Regions from separate parts of the Streptomyces sp. AK02-01A genome, predicted to be linked through region 1. Evidence: riboswitches for the same ligand, from Rfam matches in the RefSeq annotation. Region 1 holds a riboswitch; each other region holds the start of a gene.
What was found. A riboswitch is a leader RNA that binds a small molecule or an ion and turns the genes downstream of it on or off. The one in region 1 is predicted to bind thiamine pyrophosphate.

Region 1 (7,275 bases):
TATCTCCGTCGCGAGAGGGGTGTTTTCGTCCTCGGTGACGCTGCGGAGAACCTGGGCCACGGGAGAGGCCTGCAGAATCGTCGCAGCAAGATCGCTGATTCGATCGGCCACTGGCGCGACACCATCGGCGCCCCGGTCTACTTCGCGCTCTACCACGAGGGTGAGATCGATCTGGTCGCCGTGGCCGACAGTCCCTCGGCTCCCGCGGTCAACGAATGGGCCGACTTCCGTGAGACGGCGCACGCTCATGCGATCGGGCAGTGTCTGCTGAGTCAACTCGACGACGAATCCCGGCGCGATCATCTGGACCGCCACCCTGTCCGTCCGCTCACGTCCCACACCGTGCCGGACCGAAACGCCCTGCTGAAGCGCCTCGGGTCCCTGAGACGCATGGAGCCGGTCGTGGCACGACAGGAGTACGCGCTGGGCACGCTCTGCGCGGCCGTACCGGTCACCGCCGGAACCACGGCCGCCACTGTGGCCATTTCTCTACCACTCGATCAGCAGCAGAGACTGCTTCCTGCGGCAGAATGGTTACGCAGGGAGATCGGTTGCATGCTGAGCGCGTTCGCCTTCTCTATCAGTATCTGAAAAATTACTCCTTGTGATCCGCTAGCGCGTACAGGACTATTGCGTCAAGAGGGTCCAGGGGGATCATTCCCAGCCACAGCTTCATCTACTCCGGAGTGCACGATGCGCGAGTCGGTCCAGGCCGAGGTCCTGATGAGCTTCCTCGTCTCCGAGGAGCTCTCGTTCCGGATTCCGGTGGAACTCCATTATGAGATGGGGGATCCCTACGCGGTGCGCATGACCTTCCATCTGCCCGGCGACGCTCCTGTCACCTGGACCTTCGGCCGCGAACTGCTGCTCGACGGCATCAACACACCCAGCGGGGACGGCGATGTGCGTATCGCGCCGACCATGCCCGAGGACCTCTCCGATGTTCATATCCGGCTCCAGGTCGGTGACGACCGCGCGCTCTTCCGTGTGAGCGCGGCGCCGCTCGTGGCCTTCCTCGACCGGACCGACCGACTGGTTCCGCTCGGCCAGGAGCGCACGCTCGGTGACTTCGAAGGCAGTCTGGAGGAAGCGCTCGGCCGCATCCTCGCCGAGGAGAACGCCGGCTGAGCGAGATCGCCGGGCGGTACGGCCCCAAGCGCCTGGTGCGGACGCTCTATTTCTTGTGGCGTCGGCCCCTGCCACCGGCTCCGGACACACGTGCACTCTGTCCGGGCAGTGAGGGGGCCGTCGCGGGGCCGGCGGGCTTCGGCTCCGTGCTCCCGGATGGCCCCGACCGGTCGGCGGAGACCACCAGCGCCGCCAGAGCCGTTGTCACCGGGACCGACGCGACCAGGCCGATCGAACCCACCAGGGTTCGCACGATCTCCTCCGCCACCAGCTCACTGTTGGCGACGGTACTCACGCCCGACTGCGCGATCGAGAACAGCAGCAGAAGAGGCAGCGCCGCGCCCGCGTAGGCGAGAACGAGCGTATTGACCACCGAGGCGATATGGTCCCGGCCGATCCGGATCGCCGCCCGGTAGAGCGCGCGCGGCCCCATGGACGGGTCCGCCTGATGCAGCTCCCAGACCGCTGAAGTCTGCGTCACCGTCACATCGTCCAGTACGCCGAGCGAACCGATGATGACGCCGGCCAGCAGCAGACCGCTCATATCGATCCCTGGATAGAGACCGTGGATCAGACCGGTGCTGTCGTCGGTGTTGCCGGTCAGACTCGCCCAGCCGATGAAGAGCGATCCCAGCAGCCCGATCAGCAGCAGCGAGATCAATGTGCCGAGGACGGCGACTGAGGTACGGGCCGTGAGGCCATGGCACATATAGAGCGCGATCAACATGATCGCGCTCGCCCCCACCACGGCCACGACCAGCGGATTCGAGCCCTGCAGTATCGCGGGCAGGATGAACAGCGTCAGTACGGCGAACGAGACGGCGAGCGCGACGAGCGCCATCACTCCGCGCATCCGGCCCACCACGACCACCGCGAGAGCGAAGATCCCGGCCAGCAGAGCCATGGGAAACGCACGGTTCACATCGGTCACGGAGTACTGGAGTTCATGGGGCGCGTCGGGTGCGTACGCCACCATCACGCCTTGTTTCACGTGAAACTGCCGAGGCGCGTCCGGCTGGACGATCTCGATAAAAGTCCGCCCTTTCTCCTTACCGGTCGTGACCTCGATCGTGGCCTTCGCGCAGTCGCCTGTCTCCGTTGGCCGCGCCGCGCTGCCCGGAGGTGTCGACGCGGGGATCTGAGAGGCGTTGACGTCCTTGCAGTCGACCTGCTCGATCTGCACCACCCGGCCCTGCTGGGTCTGCCGGTCGAAGCCGACACCGCTGCGCTCATGCGAGGGCGCGCCACCTGGCCAGAGCACGGCGAGGCCGACGACTACCGCAGCCGCGAAGGGAATCAGGACCGCCGCGATGACCTTGCGAAGGTGCCGGGAGACCGGTTCTGCAGGCTCATGACTGTGTGAGTGGCCATGTGGCTGGCGAGTCTGCTGGGGTGAGGTCACTCCTGAATCATCGCAAGAAGGAAGAGGCCCTCTGTTCAGCGCGCCCAGAGGAGCGCTAGCGTGGAGTCACCTTTGCACACGCGGGAGCTCGGAGCACCGGGCTGAGAGGGCGCTGACTGTGTGGTCCCGGGGACATCCCCTGGACACCTGCGCTGCGCCGACCGCTGAACCTGTTACCGGGTAATGCCGGCGTAGGGAGTAGGTCTCATGACCGTTCAGGACGCACACACGTCTGCCTCCGACTCGGGGAATCCGAGTGAGGCCGAAAGGTCCATCGGCTGGCACAAGGGATATGTCCAGGGCTCGCGCCCGGACATCCAGGTGCCTGTCCGCCAGGTGCACCTCACCAACGGCAAGGACGTGACGCTGTACGACACGTCGGGGCCATACACCGACCCCACCGTCGAGACCGATGTACGCCGCGGTCTCGTGCCACTGCGGGAAAACTGGATCATCGGGCGCGGCGACACCGAGGAGTATGCGGGCCGGCCCGCTCGCCCCGAGGACGACGGGCTCAAGCACACCTCACCGCGCGGAGGGCTGCGCAACCTCGACGCCGTCTTTCCCGGCAGGCCCCGTCAGCCGCGCCGGGCACGGAACGGGCAGTCGGTGACGCAACTCACCTATGCCCGTCGCGGGGACATCACTCCGGAGATGGAGTACGTCGCGATCCGGGAGAACGTGCCACCGGAGGTCGTCCGCGAGGAGATCGCCGCGGGCCGCGCCGTCCTGCCCGCCAATGTCAATCACCCGGAGATCGAGCCGATGATCATCGGCAAGCGGTTCCTGGTGAAGGTCAACGCCAATATCGGCAACTCCGCGGTCACCTCCTCCATCGAGGAGGAGGTGGACAAGATGACCTGGGCGACCCGCTGGGGCGCCGACACGGTCATGGACCTCTCCACCGGCCGCAATATCCACACCACGCGCGAATGGGTGCTGCGCAACTCCCCCGTCCCCATCGGGACCGTGCCGCTCTACCAGGCGCTCGAAAAGGTCGATGGCAAGGCCGAGGAGCTGACCTGGGACATTTACAAGGACACGGTCATCGAGCAGGCCGAGCAGGGCGTCGACTACATGACGGTCCACGCCGGTGTGCTGCTGCGTTACGTGCCGCTGACGGCTCGCCGCAAGACGGGCATCGTCTCCCGCGGAGGCTCGATCATGGCCGCCTGGTGCCTGGCGCACCACAGGGAGTCGTTCCTGTACGAGAACTTCGAGGAGCTGTGCGAGATTCTCGCGTCGTACGACGTGACGTACTCCCTCGGTGACGGTCTGCGGCCCGGCTCCATCGCCGACGCCAACGACGAGGCGCAGTTCGCCGAGCTGCGCACGCTGGGCGAGCTGAACTCGGTCGCCAAACGGCTGGGCGTACAGACGATGATCGAAGGCCCGGGCCATGTCCCGATGCACAAGATCAAGGAGAACATCGACCTCCAGCAGGAGATCTGCGAGGAGGCGCCGTTCTACACACTCGGTCCGCTGACGACCGATGTGGCCCCGGCGTACGACCACATCACCTCCGGCATCGGTGCGGCGATGATCGCCTGGTGGGGCACGGCGATGCTCTGCTACGTGACTCCCAAGGAGCACCTCGGGCTGCCGGACCGTGACGACGTCAAGACGGGCGTCATCACCTACAAGATCGCGGCGCATGCGGCGGATCTCGCCAAGGGCCACCCGGGCGCGCAGGACTGGGACGACGCCCTCTCCGACGCCCGCTTCGAGTTCCGCTGGGAGGACCAGTTCAATCTGGCTCTCGACCCGGACACGGCCAGGGAGTTCCATGACGAGACCCTCCCGGCCGAACCGGCGAAGACCGCGCACTTCTGCTCGATGTGCGGTCCCAAATTCTGCTCGATGAAGATCTCGCAGGACATCAGGGCCCGGCACGGCGGTGATATGCAGAGCGCCGAGATCGAGGCCGGTATGGCCGAGAAGTCCAAGGAGTTCGCCGCGGCCGGCAACCGGGTGTATCTGCCGCTGGCGGAGTAGCGCCTGCCCTTTTCCGGCACCACGGGTGCCTCCGGCCCGCGCCACAGCGGGCCGGAGGCACGGCGTCTGTTGTGTGAGCCGGTGAGAGCGCGGGTCTCGGACCGGCCGTGGTCGATGGCGAACCGCGAGCCGGAGTCGCTACTCCGGCTTGTGTTCCGGTCCGCCGAAATCGGGGCTGGTGAAGTCCGGGCTGGTGAAGGACGGACGCCGGCCGGTGGTGGAGCCTTCGTCCGGGCTGCTGAAGTCGGGCCGGCTGTAGCCGACCTTGGGAAGAGGCCGCACCGCGCGGGGCGGGCCCGGTGCGGCCGGGTCGGCGCTCGGATCGGCCAGAGCGGCCCGCAAAAACGGCAGAACGCCGCGCTCCAGCAGAGCGTGTCGCCAGGCTTCTCTCGCGCGAGCCACCTCGTCCGGCAGCTCGCCGTCCGACTCCTCCGCCGGGAGCTGGGTGGCACTGTTGCGCATGGCTGTGATCAGCAGACCTACCGCGGCCGCCAGGATGCCGATCGCGGTGACGACGCCGAAGAACCAGCCGACGGCGAGCAGGGTGTCGGCGAAGGCGGGCGGTGGGCTGAGTGCTTTGAGGAGATAGCCGACGAGCAGGAAGATCGCCGCGGCGGTACCTCCGAGGACCGGGACCAGGACGGTGATGACGGCCATGAGCCCCGCACCGGAAGCGGTCGCGCGACCCTCGGCGGGGTCGAGGACGGAACCGCGGACGGAGTCCGGCGAGGCAGGTGTACGGAACTCCTCGCGCACACCGGTGTAGTGCTCGTACTCGGCTGCGGCGGCCGTGGTTATCAGTGCCGTGGCGTTCAGGGCCATGGTGCGTAGCTGCTCGGTGTTGAGCCGCTTCCCGGCCACGGCGAGATCCGGTCGGTCGTGTGCGTTGCGCAGCGCGTCGTCGAGGATCCGCTCGAAATCCACGCGATCCTCGCTCAGCAGGTGCGGAGCGCTTTTCATGTGCATCCCCCGATGCTCCGTAGGGCCGGTCGGCCCACGTGTAGCGGGCAGTTGGCGAAAGCGGAGGAGAGCCTGCTACGGATAAGCCGATGGTAGAGCTGTTTTGGCGTGAGGTGACAGGGGGTTTGCGTAAATCACCTGCCGCGCGTTGTTTCAGTTGTGCAGAGGAAGCTGGACCACCAGCAGTTTTCCTGCCATGGTCACTCCGCCGTCCATCGCGATGGCAAGGCCGTCGGCATATACGTGTGGCCCTTCCACCACTGGTCCCCTGTCCTCTTCGCCTTCCGAGGCTTCCTCGGTGCCGACTTCGCCGAGCAGATAGGGAATGGGGCTGTGGCCGTGGACGACGCGCTCTCCGCCGTACTGGGAGAGCAGTTCCTGCACGGCTTGTGGGCCGCCCTCGTCACGGAACGCGAAGCGCTTGGTGAGCTTGCGGAACAAATCCCAGCATTCGTCGGCGTCATTGCGGGTGAGGATCTGATGGACGGTGTCGTTGACGTCCTCGATGGTGGATCCGTAGTCCAGATACGCGGTTGTGTCGGAGTGCATGAAGAGGTGTCCGTCCTCCTCGACCACCGCGTCGAGCCGCGACATCCATTGCAGATGGACATCCTGCAGGCGTTCCATGTCGGCTCTCTGACCGCCGTTGAGCAGCCAGGCGGCCTGGAAAGTGGCAGTGCCCGCGCCGGAGTTGACGGGTGTGTCGCCGAACCGCTTGGCGCCGATGAACAGGAGTTCATGATTGCCCATCAGGGCCTTGCAGTAGCCGCCGGCCGCGGCGGCCTCCGCGGAGAGCCGCATGACGAGATCGATGACGCCGATGCCGTCGGGGCCGCGGTCGGTGAAGTCGCCGAGGAACCAGAGGCGGGCGGTGCCCGCCGCCCAGTGGCCCTCGGGATCGACGAGGCCCTGTTCGGCCAGGGAGCCGAGGAGTTCGTCGAGATAGCCGTGGACGTCGCCGACGACATAGAGAGGTCCGAGGCCGCCGGGTCCGGCCGACTCGGCCGCGAGGTGTACCTGGACGGTGTCTTCTACGTTGATCACCGGGAGATCGCGTTCGGTTGGTGTGTAACCCTCGGGCAGTTCGTCGTCCGGGATCGCGTTGCCGGGATGCCCGGACAGGCTGCCGGTCGCCGGGACGGACTGCTCGGGCTGCCCGGACTGCACGGGAACCTGTGCGTACGGCGGGACGCGGAAGTCGCGCAACGTCGCCGTCCGCACCGCGGGTCCCTGGCCGGCCCCCTGTGTCATCGACCCCTCCACCACCGTCGCGCCGCCGTACACCTCTCAGGCCCGCCTGGTCGGATGGGGCTGAGCCCATCGGAGGTAAGGGAAGGTCCGTGGTGTCGTGCGCCCATCATAGGAACGCCGCTCCTCCTGTGTGACGCACCAGGGGTGGTGAATCCGATTGCACTTGTGGTTCACCGGCTGTTTTAACGCCGATCGCCCGAAATGAGAAAGGTCTGGGCCTTCGGTGGGGCGCCCGGGGGAGGGCTGTGACTCCCCCGGGGCGCCGCTCAGTCGCTCGCGGGGGACCTCGGGGCGCTGACCGTGGTGCGTGGCGGGCGCCGTTGGGAGGAGGTCCGGACGATCAGTTCGGTCGGTATCACCTGCTCGACCGGCCCGTCGGTTTCGATGCCCTCGATGGCGTCGATGAGGAGCTGGACGACGGCGGTGCCGATACGGCGCGGTTTGAGCGAGAGCGTCGTGATGGGCGGTTCGGTGGAGGCGTAGACGGTGGACTCGCTGCAGCAGACCAGCAGCAGATCCTCGGGTACGCGCAGTCCGTA
Region 2 (7,275 bases), on a different contig from region 1:
ACATCACGCAGAGTGCAGCCCGCGACGTACTCCATCGCCAGATAGACGTACGCGCCTTGCGCGCCCTGGTCGAAGACCGCGACCACATTGGGATGGGACAGCCGGGCCACCGACTTGGCCTCGCGGATGAAGCGCTCCACGAAGCTGGCGTCGGCGGCGAGGGCCGGATGCATGACCTTGAGGGCCAGGACCCGGTCCAGCCGGATGTCGACGGCCCGGTAGACCGTGGCCATGCCGCCGACGGCGATGCGGGCATCGACGCGGTAGCGGCCGTCGAGCACCTGCCCGACGATGGGATCCTGAAGGGTCGTATCCACGTCGGCGAGTCTACGATCCGCGGCGGACACTCCCGAAGCCCTGGGGCAGACCGGACACACTTCCGCAGCCGAGCCGTGACAGCGGCGGCCCGCTCCTCGCGGGACGGACCGGGCCGGTGGCCGCGCGGTGACGGCGCGTGAGCGGTGCCCGTACGGCTGACCGAGGAGCGCCACGCGTCACACGGTCCTGACACCGCCGGTATCCGGGAACGCCGGGCGCTCCGGGTCCAGCGCCGCCAGTCCCTCCGCCGGCGACGACGCCTCCGCGAAGTGCCGGCGCGGGATACGGCCGGCGCGGTACGCGAGCCGGCCCGCCTCCACCGCGTGCCGCATCGCCTCGGCCATCAGCACCGGCTCCTGCGCCCGGGTGACCGCCGAGGCCAGCATCACGGCGGCGCAGCCCAGCTCCATGGCGAGCGCCGCGTCCGAGGCGGTGCCCGCGCCCGCGTCCAGGATCACCGGCACCCGCGCCCGCGCCACGATCAGCTCGAAGTTGTGCGGATTGCGGATGCCCAGTCCGGAGCCGATCGGCGAGCCGAGCGGCATGATCGCGGCGCAGCCCACGTCCTCCAGCTTTCTGGCGAGCACCGGATCGTCGTTGGTGTACGGGAGGACCGTGAAACCGTCGTCGACCAGCGTCTCGGCGGCGTCGAGCAGCTCGATCGGGTCGGGCAGCAGGGTGCGTTCGTCCGCGACCACCTCCAGCTTGATCCAGTCCGTGCCGAGCGCCTCGCGGGCGAGGCGCGCGGTGAGCACCGCCTCGCCCGCGGTGAAGCAGCCGGCGGTGTTGGGCAGCGCGCGGATGCCCAGAGAGCCGAGCACGGAGAGGACGGAGCCCTGGACCGCGGGATCCAGGCGGCGCATCGCGACCGTGGTGAGTTCGGTGCCGGAGGCGATCAGGGAGCGTTCCAGTACGTCGAGGCTGGGCGCCCCGCCCGTACCCATGATCAGCCGGGAGTTGAACGTGGTGGAGCCGATGGTGAGGCGGTCGTCCGCCATGACTGGTCAGCCTCCTTGGACGGCGGTGAGCACTTCCACCCGGTCGCCGTCGCCGAGCAGGGTGCCGGACCAGCGGGTGCGCGGGACGACCGTCTCGTTGACGGCGGCGGCGACGCCGGAAGGCGCGGGAGTGAGGGCCGCCACCAGGATGTCGAGCGTGGTGGCCGCCGCCAGCTCGCGCGGCTCGCCGTTCACGGACACGTTGACGATGTCTGGGTTCGTACGGGTCATGCGGGCTGCTCCTGACGTACGGACGCGGCGGTGGAGAAGCGCCGAGGAGTGAACGGGCGGGCCTCCGTGGGGAGTTCGCCCGTGGTCAGTACGGTGGCCATGACATCGCCGGTGATGGGCGTGAGCAGAACACCGTTGCGGTAATGGCCGGTGGCCAGGTGCAGGCCCGGCAGCGCGGTGGGACCGAGCAGCGGCGCGTTGTCCGGCGATCCGGGGCGCAGCCCGGCGAGGGTCTCGGTGAGCGGCAGTTCGGTGATGCCGGGGACCAGTTCATGGGCGTCCCGCAGCAGTTCGTACACACCGCCCGCGGTCACCGAGGTGTCCCAGCCCAGTTCTTCGCTGGTGGCGCCGACGACCAGTTCGCCGTTCTCGCGCGGGACCAGATAGACATGGCTTCCGCGCACCACCGCCCGTACCGTCCGGGACAGGAACGGCGCGTACGCGCGGGGCACCGTCAGCCGCAGGACCTGGCCCTTGACCGGACGTACCGGCGGCAGGACGTCTTCCGGCACTCCGTCGAGCTTTCCGCTGAGGCTGCCGCCCGCCAGGACGGTCTGGTCCGCGCTGAGCGCGCGGCCGTCGGCGAGGACGGCGCCGGTGGCGCGGTCGCCTTCGACCCGGAGCCGCTCGGCCCAGCAGCGGTGGAAGACCACTCCGGCCCGTTCGCACGCCGTCACCAGGGCCGCCGCCAGCCGGCGCGGATCGATCTGATGGTCGCCGTCCACCCGCAGACCGCCGCGCACGCCCGGCGCGAGCATCGGCTCCAGGCGCCGGCACTCGCGGCCCGTGAGCCACTCGGACGTGAGCCCCGAGCGCCGCTGGAAGGCGTGCAGCTCGCGGAGCTGGGTCCGGTCGTCGGCGTCGAGCGCCACGGAGAGCGCACCGCAGGCGCGGTAGCCGGTGTCCTGGCCGCTCACCGCCTCCAGTTCGGCGACGAAGTCCGGATAGCGCGCGGCGGAGGCGAGATTGAGAGCGAGCAAGGTCTGCTCGCCGTAGTGGAGTTCGGTGACGGCCGCGAGCATGCCCGCCGCGACCCGCGCGGCTCCGCCGCCGGGATCGGGATCCGCCACGGCGGTACGCAGCCCGCGCTGCGCCGCCCGCCAGGCCGTGACCAGACCGATGATCCCGCCTCCGACGACCAGCACATCGGAGCCCGTACCGCTGGTGCCGGGTTTCTCGTGAGACGACTGCATGGGCGTCCAGCCCCTCCCTTCGCCGGCATGACCCGGATCAGGTTCGTACGGTCGGAGGCCGTCTCAGCCTCCCTCTCAGCCCGGTGCGTCCAGGCTCCCGCGAGGTAGTGTCCGATCCAGACTAACGCCCCGTCCCCTCGCTCAGTAAGGGAGCGGTCACCGTGTCCCGTTCGCTGGACGGACTCGTCCTCGCCCGGGCGATCGGGCTCTAAGGTGATCAGGTGAGTGAGCAGCAGCGGGAAGCCCTGGAGCGGACGCACGCGGACGATGGACCGGCGGGAGAGCCGCGCGTGGTCATTGTCGGCGCCGGCATGGCCGGGGTGCAGACCGCCGTGGCGCTGCGGGAAAAGGGCTATCGCGGACCGGTCACTCTGATCGGAGCCGAATCGCATCCGCCGTACGACCGGCCGCCGCTCTCCAAGGCCCTGCTGCTGGGCAAGGCGGACAGCTCCGCCTTCGACATCGATTTCGCGGCGTTCTCCGTCGAGCTGCGGCTCGGACTCGAAGTGACCGGACTGCGCGCCGCCGAACGGGAGATCGACACGGCCGCCGGTCCCGTCCCGTACGACGTGCTGGTCGTCGCCACCGGCGCGGAGCCGATCAGGCTGCCCGGTGCCGAGGGCGTGCCCGGTGTACATCTGCTGCGCACGCTGGACGACGCGGAGCGGCTGCGTCCGGTGCTGGCCCGGCAGCACGAGATCGTGGTGGTCGGCGCGGGCTGGATCGGCGCGGAGTTCGCCACGGCGGCCCGCGAGGCCGGGTGCGCGGTGACGGTCGTCGAGGCCGCGGACCGGCCGCTCGCGGGCGCTCTGCCGGCCGAGGTCGCCGCTCCCATGGCCGGCTGGTACGCGGAGAGCGGCGCCGAACTGCTGACGAACGCGCGCGTGGCCGGGGTCGAGCCCGGAGCGGTGGTTCTCGCGGACGGCCGGCGGCTGAGCGCCGGCGCGGTGGTCGTGGGCATCGGAGCGCGGCCCGCGACGGACTGGCTGGGCGGCTCCGGTATCGACCTCGGACCGGACGGATCGGTCACGGCCGACGAGCGGCTGCGTGCCTCGCTGCCGGATGTGTACGCCGTGGGCGACTGTGCCTCCTTCCCTTCCGCCCGTTACGGCGAGCGACTGCTCGTGCACCACTGGGACAACGCGCTCCAGGGGCCGCGGACGGTCGCGGCCCAGATCGTCGGCGAGAGCGAGCGGATCTACGATCCCGTGCCGTACTTCTGGTCCGAGCAGTTCGGCCGGTTCGTGCAGTACGCGGGCCACACCACCGAGCGGTCGGCCTCCGCCGGCACGCTGGTGTGGCGCGGCGATCCCGCGGAGGCCGCCTGGTCGGTGGTGTGGCTGCGGGACGGGGTGCTGGTCGCGCTGCTCGCCGTCGGCAGACCCCGGGACCTGGCACAGGGCCGCAAGCTGATCGAGGCGGGCGCACGGCTGGATCCGGCGCGGGCCGCGGACGCCTCCGTACCGCTGCGGAAAGCCGTTCTCTGACGCTGTCGTCCCGGCTTCCGGCGGCCCTGGCGGCTCCCGTCGCCGGGCCCGGACGGCCACGACTGGGTGCCTCGGCTACCGTCTGTCAGTCCGGGATGGCACGCTTGTCCTGTGACCGAGATTGACGTAAAGATCGATGCTCTCGTCCCCGCCTGGCTCCACCTGCCCGACATCGCGGAAATGCTCGATGTCGAGGTGACGCGTGTGCGGCAGTTGGTCAAGGAAGGCCAGCTGATCGCCGTGCGCCGCGGTGAGAACAGGACGCTTCAGGTGCCGGCCGCCTTCATTGACGGCGGCAAGGTCGTCAAGGGCCTCGCCGGCACTCTGACGCTGCTGAGGGACGACAGTTTCACCGACGAAGAGATGCTCGAATGGCTCTTCACCCCCGACCCGACCCTGCCGGGCACGCCCGCGCAGGCGCTCAGCGAGAATCGCGGCACGGAGGTGAAGCGCCGGGCCCAGGCGCTCGCCGTCTGACGACCTCATCACCCGCGGTGTGCGGCGCCCCGTGATGACCGCGCGCGGTCATGGCGCCGCCGCACACCGCCGACCCAACGGGGGAACACGACATGTCCACGGCCATATCCGCGGCTCACGCACCGCTGTCCGCCGCCCGGATCTATCTGTGCACGGACGCCCGCAAGAGGCAGGCGGATCTCCCGGAGTTCCTCGACGCGGTGCTCGCGTCCGGCGTGGACATCGTGCAGTTGCGTGACAAGGGCATGGAGGCGGCCGAGGAGCTGGAACACCTCCAGGTCTTCGCGGACGCCTGCCGCCGCCACGGAGCGCTTCTCGCCGTGAACGACCGCGCGGACGTCGCGCACGCCATCGGGGCCGACGTCCTGCATCTGGGCCAGGGCGACCTGCCCGTCCCGGCGGCCCGCGCGATCCTCGGGGACACACCGCTGATCGGCCGCTCCACTCATGCGGAGGCCGAGGTGGACGCGGCGGCCGCGGAGCCCGGTGTGGACTACTTCTGTGTCGGCCCGTGCTGGCCCACTCCGACCAAGCCGGGCCGTCACGCGCCGGGTCTCGGCCTGGTGCGGTACGCGGCCGCGCGGGCCGGCGAGCGTCCGTGGTTCGCGATCGGAGGGATCGACGCGGGCAATCTCGACCAGGTGCTGGACGCCGGCGCCCGCCGCATCGTCGTCGTACGGGCGATCACCGAGGCCGACGACCCGGCCGAGGCGACCGCGGCCCTGGCCAAGCGGGTGGCGGAACGCGCCGGGTGACGCGTCCGGACCGTGTTGTCACGGCGGGTGTCCGGCGGTTCGCGATGGTGTCCTCCAGGGATCCGGCAGGCATCCGAGGCGTGGACAGTTAACCGACAATCCCGGCAAATGTTCCTTGTTCAGTTGGGAGACGGTGATGCCCTCGATAGCCTTCGGATATGGCCCTTGGCACAGCTTCGACCAGATCGGATCACGCGCCTACTGTGCGTGATCTGCTCGCGACCGGTAAAACCACGTTCTCGTTCGAGTTCTGGGCGCCCAAGACCGAGAAGGGCGAGCGGAACCTCTGGAACGCGCTGCGCCGGGTCGAGGCGGTGGCGCCGAGCTTCGTCTCCGTGACCTACGGCGCGGGCGGCTCCACCCGGGCGGGCACGGTCAAGGCCACCGAGCAGATCGCCGCCGACACCACGCTGACCCCGGTCGCGCATCTCACGGCCGTCGGCCAGTCCGTCGCCGAACTGCGCAATATGGTCGGGCAGTACGCCGACGCCGGGATCCGCAATATCCTCGCCGTCCGCGGCGACCCGCCCGGTGACCCGATGGGCGAGTGGATCGAGCATCCGCGTGGCGTGCGCTACGCCGCCGAACTGGTCCGGCTCATCAAGGAGTCGGGAGACTTCTGTGTCGGTGTGGCGGCCTTCCCCGAGATGCACCCGCGTTCGGCGGACTGGGACTCCGATATCCGGCACTTCGTGGACAAATGCCATGCCGGTGCCGACTACGCCATCACTCAGATGTTCTTCGATCCCGAGGGATATCTGCGGCTGCGCGACCGAGTGGCGGCCGCCGGTTGCGCGACACCGATCATTCCCGAGATCATGCCGGTCACCAGCGTCAGAATGCTGGAGCGGCTGCCGCAGCTCAGCACCGCGGTGTTTCCGGCCGAGTTGAAAGAGCGGATCCTCTCCGTCAAGGAGGATCCCGTCGCTGTACGCTCCATTGGCATCGAGTTCGCGACGGAGTTCTGCGCGGGGCTGCTCGCCGAGGGTGTGCCCGGGCTGCACTTCATTACACTCAACAACTCCACGGCGACGCTCGAAATCTACGAGAATCTCGGACTGCACGAGCAGTCGTGACCGGCCGTATCCGCCCTGTCCCGGGGCGGTGGCCGCAGGAGAGGGGCGGGCATGGGCTGGACGGTCCTCTACATCGCATTCGGCATCGTGGCGCTGTGGCTGCTCGGCGAGGTGCTGTTGCAGTACAAGGCGCGGCTGCGCTGGCGGTTGCTCGCCTTCGCCGGGTTCATGTGCGTGGTGCTCGGTGTCCTGATGCCCTCCGTCTTCGTCATCGCGCTGGGCGCGATCGCGTTCGCGGCCGGCCAGACCTATGTGACGCTGTCCTTCCGCCGCGGCTTCTCGACGGGCTGGGCGATCGGCGGCAGCCCGGGAGCCAGCCGGCGCCGCAGGGCCGGGAGCGGTCCGGCCGCCGAGCGTGAGCCCAGCCTTGAGGTCTCGGACCTGGAGTACGAGCCGGCGGCTCCGGCCGCGCAGCCCGCCTCGGTGTACGAACCGGAGCCGCTGCCCGACGACACCGGGCAGTACGGCGTGTACAACGACGCGCCCCACGAGCCGAGTCAGCCGCCCCGCCAGGACGAATACGGCAACGCCGGCTACCACGCCTATCCCGGCTACGAGGAGCAGGCGGGCCGGGAGACCTACGCGGCGCAGGACGCCTACGCGAGCCAGGACGCCTACCACTCCGGTCAGCACACGTACCAGGGCCAGGACGCGTACGCGGCCCAGGACGGCTACGCGAATCAGTACGACTACGGAAACGGCCAGCAGCAGTACGCCGCCTACTCCGATCCGTATGTCGG
Region 3 (7,275 bases), on a different contig from region 1:
CAGCGTCCACTGTCCGGCGCCGCGCGGCCGGCTCGCGGTCCCCGCCGGATCGACCAGCTTCAGCGCGGTCTCGCGTCTGCGCACGGTCCACGCGTGCACCGCCAGGATCGCGCCGACCGCGGCGAACTGCACCAGCGTCAGCACCGCCGCCGTCGGCAGGTCGAGCAACTGCGCCGTCTGCCGGTAGATCTCCACCTCCAGAGTGGAGTAGGCGGGGCCGCCCAGGATCTGTACGACTCCGAAGGAGGTGAAGGTGAAGAGGAAGACCATCAGCGCGGCGGCCGCGACGGCGGGAGCGAGCGCGGGCAGCGTCACCCGCCACCAGGCCGCGAGCCGTCCCGCGCCCAGGACCCGCGCGGCCTCCTCCTGGCGCGGATCGAGCTGCGCCCACAGACCGCCCACCGTCCGTACGACCACCGCGTAGTTGAAGAAGACATGCGCGAGGAGGATCGCCCAGACCGTGGTGTCGAGCCGCACGCTCCACAGCCGGTCGAGCAGTCCGCCGCGTCCGAGGAGCGCCAGGAAGGCCGTGCCGGCGACCACGGTCGGCAGGACGAACGGCACGGTGACCACCGCGCGCAGCACCTGCTTGCCCGGGAACTCGAAACGCGCGAAGACAAAGGCGCCGGGCAGCGCGATCAGCAGGGTGAGCGCGGTGGAGGCGAACGCCTGCCAGGTGGTGAACCACAGGACGTCGAGGATGTCCGGCCGGCTCAGCACCTCGCCGATCCGGCCGAACCGCCAGGCTCCGTCCGCCCGCAGACCGCGACCGACGATCGCGGCCACCGGATAGGCGAAGAAGACGGCGAAGAACGCGACGGGCACGGCCATCAGGCCGAGCCGCACCGCGTTCCCACGCCCGGCGGTCCGCCGTCCCGCCGTTACTTCACTACGAGTGAGGACCACGACTGGATCCACTGCTCACGGTTGGCGGCGATCCGGTCGGGAGCCACGGTCTCCGGCTTGGCGACGGTCGCGCCGAACTCGGTGAACAGCTTCGGCAGTCCGACGCTCTTCACCACCGGGTTCACGAACATGTTCAGCGGCATGTCCGCCTGGAACCGGTCACTGATCAGGAAGTCCAGCAGAGCCTTGCCGCCGGCCTCGTTCTTCGCGCCGTCGAGCAGTCCCGCGAACTCGATCTGCCGGAAGCAGGTTTCGGTGGAGACGCCGGTCGGTGCCTCCTTGGGCTGCGGCTCGGCGTACAGCACCTCGGCCGGCGGGCTGGAGGCGTACGAGACGACGAGCGGCCGGTCCGCCTTGGCCTTCTTGCCGCCGGCGGAGCCGGAGAACTCCTCGTTGTAGGCCTGCTCCCAGCTGTCGACGACCCGGACGCCGTTGGCCTTGAGCTTCTTCCAGTAGTCCTGCCAGCCGTCGTCGCCGTACCGAGCGACGGAGCCGAGGAGGAAGCCGAGACCGGGTGAGGACGTCGCGGCGTTCTCGGTGACGAGCAGGTCCTTGTACGCGGGCTTGACCAGATCGTCGAAGGACGTCGGCGGTGCGAGCTTCTTGTCGGCGAAGTACTTCTTGTCGTAGTTGACGCAGAGGTCGCCGGTGTCGATCGGAGTGACGCGGTTCTTTCCCTGGTCGAGCCGTGTGCCCGCGTCGACCCGGTCCAGGCCCTTCGCCTCGTACGGCGTGAACAGACCGTTGTCGAGAGCGCGCGAGAGCAGGGTGTTGTCCACGCCGAAGAAGACATCACCCTGCGGCGAACCCTTCGTCAGGATCTCCTTGTTGAGGGCCTCGCCGGCGTCTCCGCTCTTCAGCACCTTGACCGTGTAGCCGGTCTCCTGCGTGAACGCCTTCAGCACGTCGGGCGAGGCGGTGAACGAGTCATGGCTGACGAGCGTGACGGTCTTGGACGCCGAGCCGCCGCTGCCGCCGCTGTCGGACGGCTCGGAGCCGCCGCAGGCACCGAGCGCCGCGACGCCGAGCGCGGCGGCGAGCGCCGCGACCGCGGTCTTCCTGATGGTGGTCACTGGATTTCCTCCTGGGGTGTCCAGGAGAAGACGCGGCCCTGCCCGGAGTCCGGACGGGCCGGACCCCGGGCAGGGCGCAACAGCTTGAGTGATGTCCGAACTTCCTACCCAGAATGACCTGGGCAAGGTCCAGAGGGTCTGCGGCCGCTGCCCGTTGACACCGGACATGTGCCGCACTCTCAGCGCTGTGGCGCTCCCCTGTCGGAATATGTGATGTTTTCGAGCTCAGCGTACAGGGCGGCTTTTCGGACACCCGGTTCACCTCCCGGGTGCCTTCCCGCGCGCTGCTCGCGCCGCTACCGCTCCGACGCCGCGAGCTGTCCGCACGCTCCGTCGATCTCCTGGCCACGGGTGTCCCGTACGGTCACCGGCACTCCGTGGGCCGCGATCGCCTCCACGAACGCCTTCTCGTCCTCGGGGCGCGACGCCGTCCACTTCGATCCCGGAGTCGGGTTGAGCGGGATCAGATTGACGTGCACCCGCTTGCCCTTGAGGAGCCTGCCGAGGCGGTCGCCGCGCCAGGCCTGGTCGTTGATGTCCCGGATCAGCGCGTACTCGATGGAGACACGGCGGCCGGACTTCTCCGCGTACTCCCAGGCGGCGTCCAGCACCTCGCGGACCTTCCAGCGGGTGTTGACGGGGACAAGGGTGTCGCGCAGCTCGTCGTCCGGTGCGTGCAGGGACACGGCGAGCCGGCACTTGAAGCCCTCGTCGGCGAAGCGCAGCATCGCCGGCACCAGGCCGACCGTCGAGACGGTGATGCCGCGCTGCGAGATTCCGAGGCCGTCCGGCTCGGGGTCGGTCAGCCGGCGGATCGCTCCGACCACGCGGTTGTAGTTGGCGAGCGGCTCGCCCATGCCCATGAAGACGATGTTGGAGAGCCGCGAAGGACCGCCGGGGACCTCGCCGTCGCGCAGGGCGCGCATGCCGTCGACGATCTGGTGCACGATCTCGGCGGTGGACAGATTGCGGTCCAGGCCGGCCTGTCCGGTCGCGCAGAACGGGCAGTTCATCCCGCAGCCCGCCTGTGACGAGACGCACATGGTGACGCGGTCCGGATAGCGCATCAGCACGGACTCGACGAGGGTGCCGTCGTGCAGCCGCCAGAGCGTCTTACGCGTGGTGTCGTCGTCGCAGGAGATGTGCCGGACCACCGACATCAGATCGGGCAGCAGCTCCGTCGCGAGCTTCTGGCGGGAGGCGGCCGGGATGTCGGTCCACTGCTCGGGGTCGTGTATGTAGCGCGCGAAGTAGTGCTGCGACAACTGCTTGGCGCGGAACCCCTTCTCGCCGATCGCGGTGACCGCTTCGCGGCGCTCGGCCGGCGTCATGTCGGCGAGGTGCCGCGGCGGCTTCTTGGCACCACGCGGCGCGGCAAAGGTGAGTTCTCCCGGAGTCGGCGGGGCCATGTGTGAAATCTCCTCGGTACGGCGAGGCCGGGCCATCCCCGCTGGCGCGGAGAGAACGACACGACAATGCCGGTGCCGGGAGACCTCACGGGATCAGCCCCGCAGTCGCGGGAGTGAAGGGGCTCGCCACCGGTGGGCGGCGAGCCCTTCCAGAGTACCCGTGCCGTTCAGCCCGTACCGACGAAGATCACCAGCAGTAGCCAGACCACCGGTGCGGTGGGCAGCAGGGAGTCGAGCCGGTCCATGATGCCGCCGTGGCCCGGCAGCAGCGTGCCCATGTCCTTGATGCCGAGATCCCGCTTGATCATGGACTCGCCGAGATCACCGAGGGTGGCGCTGGCCGCGACGGCCAGACCGAGCACCAGGCCCTGCCACCAGATCCCGTCGTCGATGATGAACTGCATACACAGCGCGCCGGCCGCCATGGCGAAGACCACGGCACCGAGCAGGCCCTCCCGCGTCTTGCCGGGGCTGATGCGCGGCGCGAGCTTGTGGGTGCCGAAGCGCCAGCCCACCGCGTACGCGCCCGTGTCGCTGACGACGGTCAGCACCAGGAACATCAGCACCCGTCGCGGGCCGTCGTCCGCCGTGAGCATCATCGCGACGAAGGTGGCCAGGAACGGCACGTAGAACGCGGCGAAGACGCCCGCGGTGACATCCCTGAGATAGCCCTCGGGAGGTTCGGTCATCCGCCAGACCAGCACCGCGAGCGCGGTCAGGGCCATCGCGACCCACGCGCCCTCGGCGCCGCGCACATAGCCGGCGACGACCATCGCGGCACCGCCGACGGCCAGCGGCACGAGCGGCGCCTTGATGCCCTTCTTCTCGTCGAGCCTGGACGTCAGCTCCCACAGCCCGACGACCACGGCCACCGCTATGACGCCGATGAACACGGCCTTGACGATGAAGAGCGACGCCACGACGACGGCGCCGAGCCCGAGACCCACTCCTATGGCCGCACGCAGATCACGGCCGGCCCGCTTCTTCTGCGGCGGCGGTGGAGGTGCGGCCATGGGCTCCTGCGGAATCTTGTCGCGGAACTGGGGGCCCTCCGGCCGAGCAGCCCCCCGTTCGTCATCCTGGTCCCCGCCGTTCGCGGGTCCGTCGGGCACGATGGGCATGGGCCGAGTCTGCTGTGCGGGGTGCTCATCGTATGCGGGACCCGCCGGGGCAGCCCCCTGCTCGGGCGGCCAGTAACCGGCTGTCGCCGGGGCCCGCCAGGAAGAGTCGTTCATCAGACTTCGAGCAGCTCGGCTTCCTTGTGCTTGAGCAGCTCGTCGACCTGCGCGACATACTTCGCGGTGGTGTCGTCGAGCTCCTTCTCGGCGCGGCGTCCCTCGTCCTCGCCCACCTCGCCGTCCTTGACCAGCTTGTCGATGGTCTCCTTGGCCTTGCGGCGGACGGCGCGGATCGAGATCTTGGAGTCCTCCGCCTTGGTCTTGGCGACCTTGATGAACTCCTTGCGGCGGTCCTGCGTCAGCTCGGGGAACACCACCCGGATGATATTGCCGTCGTTGCTCGGGTTGACACCGAGGTCGGAGTCACGGATCGCCTGCTCGATATTGCGCAGCGCGCTCTTGTCGAACGGGGTCACCACCGCCATCCGCGCCTCGGGCACGGCGAACGACGCCAGCTGGTTGATCGGGGTCATCGCGCCGTAGTAGTCCGCCGCGATCTTGTTGAACATCGCCGGGTGGGCCCGGCCGGTGCGGATCGCGGCGAAGTCGTCTTTGGCGACCAGGACGGCCTTCTCCATCTTCTCCTCGGCCTCGAGGAGGGTCTCTTCGATCACCACTTGCTCCTGCGTGTCTTGAGTGGGCCCGGCCTGCTGCCGGTCCGGCGGAACCTGCGTCGCGTCTTGTCCTGCACGGTGTCCGACCGGCAGGGCTTTGTCCATCCCCGTGCGGGGCCGACCCGGATCAGGTCCGGGTGCCCTGGTCGCTCACGAGCGTGCCGATCTTCTCACCCTTGACCGCGCGCGCGATATTGCCCTCGGTGAGCAATTCGAAGACGAGGATCGGCAGCTTGTTGTCCTGGCACAGCGTGATGGCGGTCATGTCCGCGACGCGCAGATCGCCGGCGATGACCTCGCTGTACTCCAGTGCGTCGAACTTGACCGCGGCCGGGTTGGTCTTGGGATCGGAGTCGTACACCCCGTCCACACCGTTCTTCCCCATCAGCAGGGCCTCGGCGTCGATCTCCAGGGCGCGCTGGGCGGCGGTGGTGTCGGTGGAGAAGTACGGCATGCCCATACCGGCGCCGAAGATGACGACGCGGCCCTTCTCCAGGTGGCGCACGGCGCGCAGCGGGATATACGGCTCCGCGACCTGCCCCATGGTGATGGCGGTCTGGACGCGGGAGTCGATCCCCTCCTTCTCCAGGAAGTCCTGGAGCGCCAGACAGTTCATGACCGTACCGAGCATGCCCATGTAGTCGGAGCGGGCCCGGTCCATGCCGCGCTGCTGGAGTTCGGCGCCGCGGAAGAAGTTGCCACCGCCGATGACGACCGCGATCTGGGCACCGTCCCTGACGACGGCGGCGATCTCGCGGGCGACCGCGTGTACGACGTCGGGATCGACGCCGAGCGCTCCCCGGCCGGCGAACGCCTCACCGGACAGTTTCAGCATGAAGCGTCCGGCCTTTTTGCCGGGGTCGCTCTTGTCGTCCTTGTCATCGGGGGACTGGATGGCGTCCGCGCCCTTGTTCATGGGGATCTCCTCGTGCACATACGAAGAAGGCCATTGCCGGTGGGTGTGTGTATCCCTAGCGGCAATGGCCTCCTCGTCAGATCTGCGGTCGTCCGGCGCGTACTCGTCCGGCGACTGTCCCCGACCCTAGCGGGGTCCGCCGTCGTGCGTGTACGACTGCGCTGACGGTCAGGCGCCGACGCGGATGCGCGCGAAGCGCTTCAGCGTGACACCGGCCTCGTCCAGAATCTTCTTGACGGTCTTCTTGTTGTCCTTGGCGAACGGCTGGTCGAGGAGGGTGACCTCCTTGAAGAAGCCGTTGACGCGACCCTCGACGATCTTCGGCAGGGCGGCCTCGGGCTTGCCCTCCTCGCGCGAGGTGGCCTCGGCGACACGGCGCTCGTTCTCGACGATGTCGGCCGGGACGTCCTCACGGCTGAGGTACGCCGGCGCGAAAGCGGCGATGTGCTGCGCGATGTCCTTGGCGACCTCGGCGTTCTCCTTGTCCAGCTCGACCAGCACGCCGACCTGCGGCGGAAGGTCGGGCATGGTGCGGTGCATATAGGCGGCCACGAAGCCGCCGTCCGCGGGGAACTGCGCGAAGCGGTCCAGGACGATCTTCTCGCCGAGGTTGGCGTTGGCCTCGTCGACGTACGCCTGGACGGTCTTGCCGGCCTCGATCTCGGACGCGAGCAGGGCGTCCAGGTCGGCCGGGGCGGTCGCGGCGACATGGCCGGCGAGCGCGGTGGCGACGGCCTGGAACTTGTCACCCTTGGCGACGAAGTCCGTCTCGCACTTCAGCTCCAGCAGCACACCGGAGGTGTGGTCGTCGGCGATGAGGGAGACCACGGCGCCGTTCTCGGCGTTGCGGCCCTCACGCTTGGCGACACCCTTCTGGCCCTTGACGCGGAGCAGCTCGACGGCCTTGTCGACATTGCCGTCGGCCTCGTCCAGGGCCTTCTTGCAGTCCATCATGCCGGCGCCGGTGAGCTCGCGGAGCTTCTTGACGTCAGCGGCGGTGTAGTTCGCCATGTCTGTGAGTCTCTCTCGGAAGTCGAAGATCTACGGGTGGACGGCGGGGACCGGAGCCCCCGCCGTCATCATCCGAACCTGTGAGGTCAGGCCTGCTCGGCGTCCGCGGCCGGGGCAGCGGTCTCGGCCGGCGCGGCGGCCTCGTCGACCTGCTCCGCGTCGGCGACC

Region 2: it holds a riboswitch for thiamine pyrophosphate, as region 1 does, so the genes downstream of both, thiO (glycine oxidase ThiO) here and thiC (phosphomethylpyrimidine synthase ThiC) in region 1, are expected to answer to the same signal.
Region 3: it holds a riboswitch for thiamine pyrophosphate, as region 1 does, so the genes downstream of both, PV679_RS27840 (thiamine ABC transporter substrate-binding protein) here and thiC (phosphomethylpyrimidine synthase ThiC) in region 1, are expected to answer to the same signal.

What each region holds. Positions count from the first base shown of each region.
Region 1 covers NZ_JARBAE010000021.1:74,055-81,329, forward strand. Annotated here, with positions in the region: gene PV679_RS20400 (IclR family transcriptional regulator) at 1-591, shown strand, start outside; gene PV679_RS20405 (SsgA family sporulation/cell division regulator) at 694-1,128, shown strand; gene PV679_RS20410 (YibE/F family protein) at 1,175-2,530, opposite strand; TPP riboswitch at 2,601-2,745, shown strand; gene thiC (phosphomethylpyrimidine synthase ThiC) at 2,738-4,525, shown strand; gene PV679_RS20420 (hypothetical protein) at 4,664-5,491, opposite strand; gene PV679_RS20425 (metallophosphoesterase) at 5,639-6,751, opposite strand; gene PV679_RS20430 (LacI family DNA-binding transcriptional regulator) at 7,003-7,275, opposite strand, start outside.
Region 2 covers NZ_JARBAE010000020.1:102,040-109,314, reverse strand. Annotated here, with positions in the region: gene pknB (Stk1 family PASTA domain-containing Ser/Thr kinase) at 1-317, opposite strand, end outside; gene PV679_RS19970 (thiazole synthase) at 495-1,316, opposite strand; gene thiS (sulfur carrier protein ThiS) at 1,323-1,547, opposite strand; gene thiO (glycine oxidase ThiO) at 1,544-2,740, opposite strand; TPP riboswitch at 2,738-2,851, opposite strand; gene PV679_RS19955 (NAD(P)/FAD-dependent oxidoreductase) at 2,962-4,227, shown strand; gene PV679_RS19950 (Rv2175c family DNA-binding protein) at 4,339-4,704, shown strand; gene thiE (thiamine phosphate synthase) at 4,797-5,459, shown strand; gene metF (methylenetetrahydrofolate reductase [NAD(P)H]) at 5,618-6,535, shown strand; gene PV679_RS19935 (hypothetical protein) at 6,587-7,275, shown strand, end outside.
Region 3 covers NZ_JARBAE010000038.1:40,403-47,677, forward strand. Annotated here, with positions in the region: gene PV679_RS27835 (iron ABC transporter permease) at 1-831, opposite strand, end outside; gene PV679_RS27840 (thiamine ABC transporter substrate-binding protein) at 882-1,979, opposite strand; TPP riboswitch at 2,063-2,189, opposite strand; gene rlmN (23S rRNA (adenine(2503)-C(2))-methyltransferase RlmN) at 2,276-3,388, opposite strand; gene PV679_RS27850 (phosphatidate cytidylyltransferase) at 3,556-4,623, opposite strand; gene frr (ribosome recycling factor) at 4,623-5,180, opposite strand; gene pyrH (UMP kinase) at 5,308-6,096, opposite strand; gene tsf (translation elongation factor Ts) at 6,265-7,107, opposite strand; gene rpsB (30S ribosomal protein S2) at 7,194-7,275, opposite strand, start outside.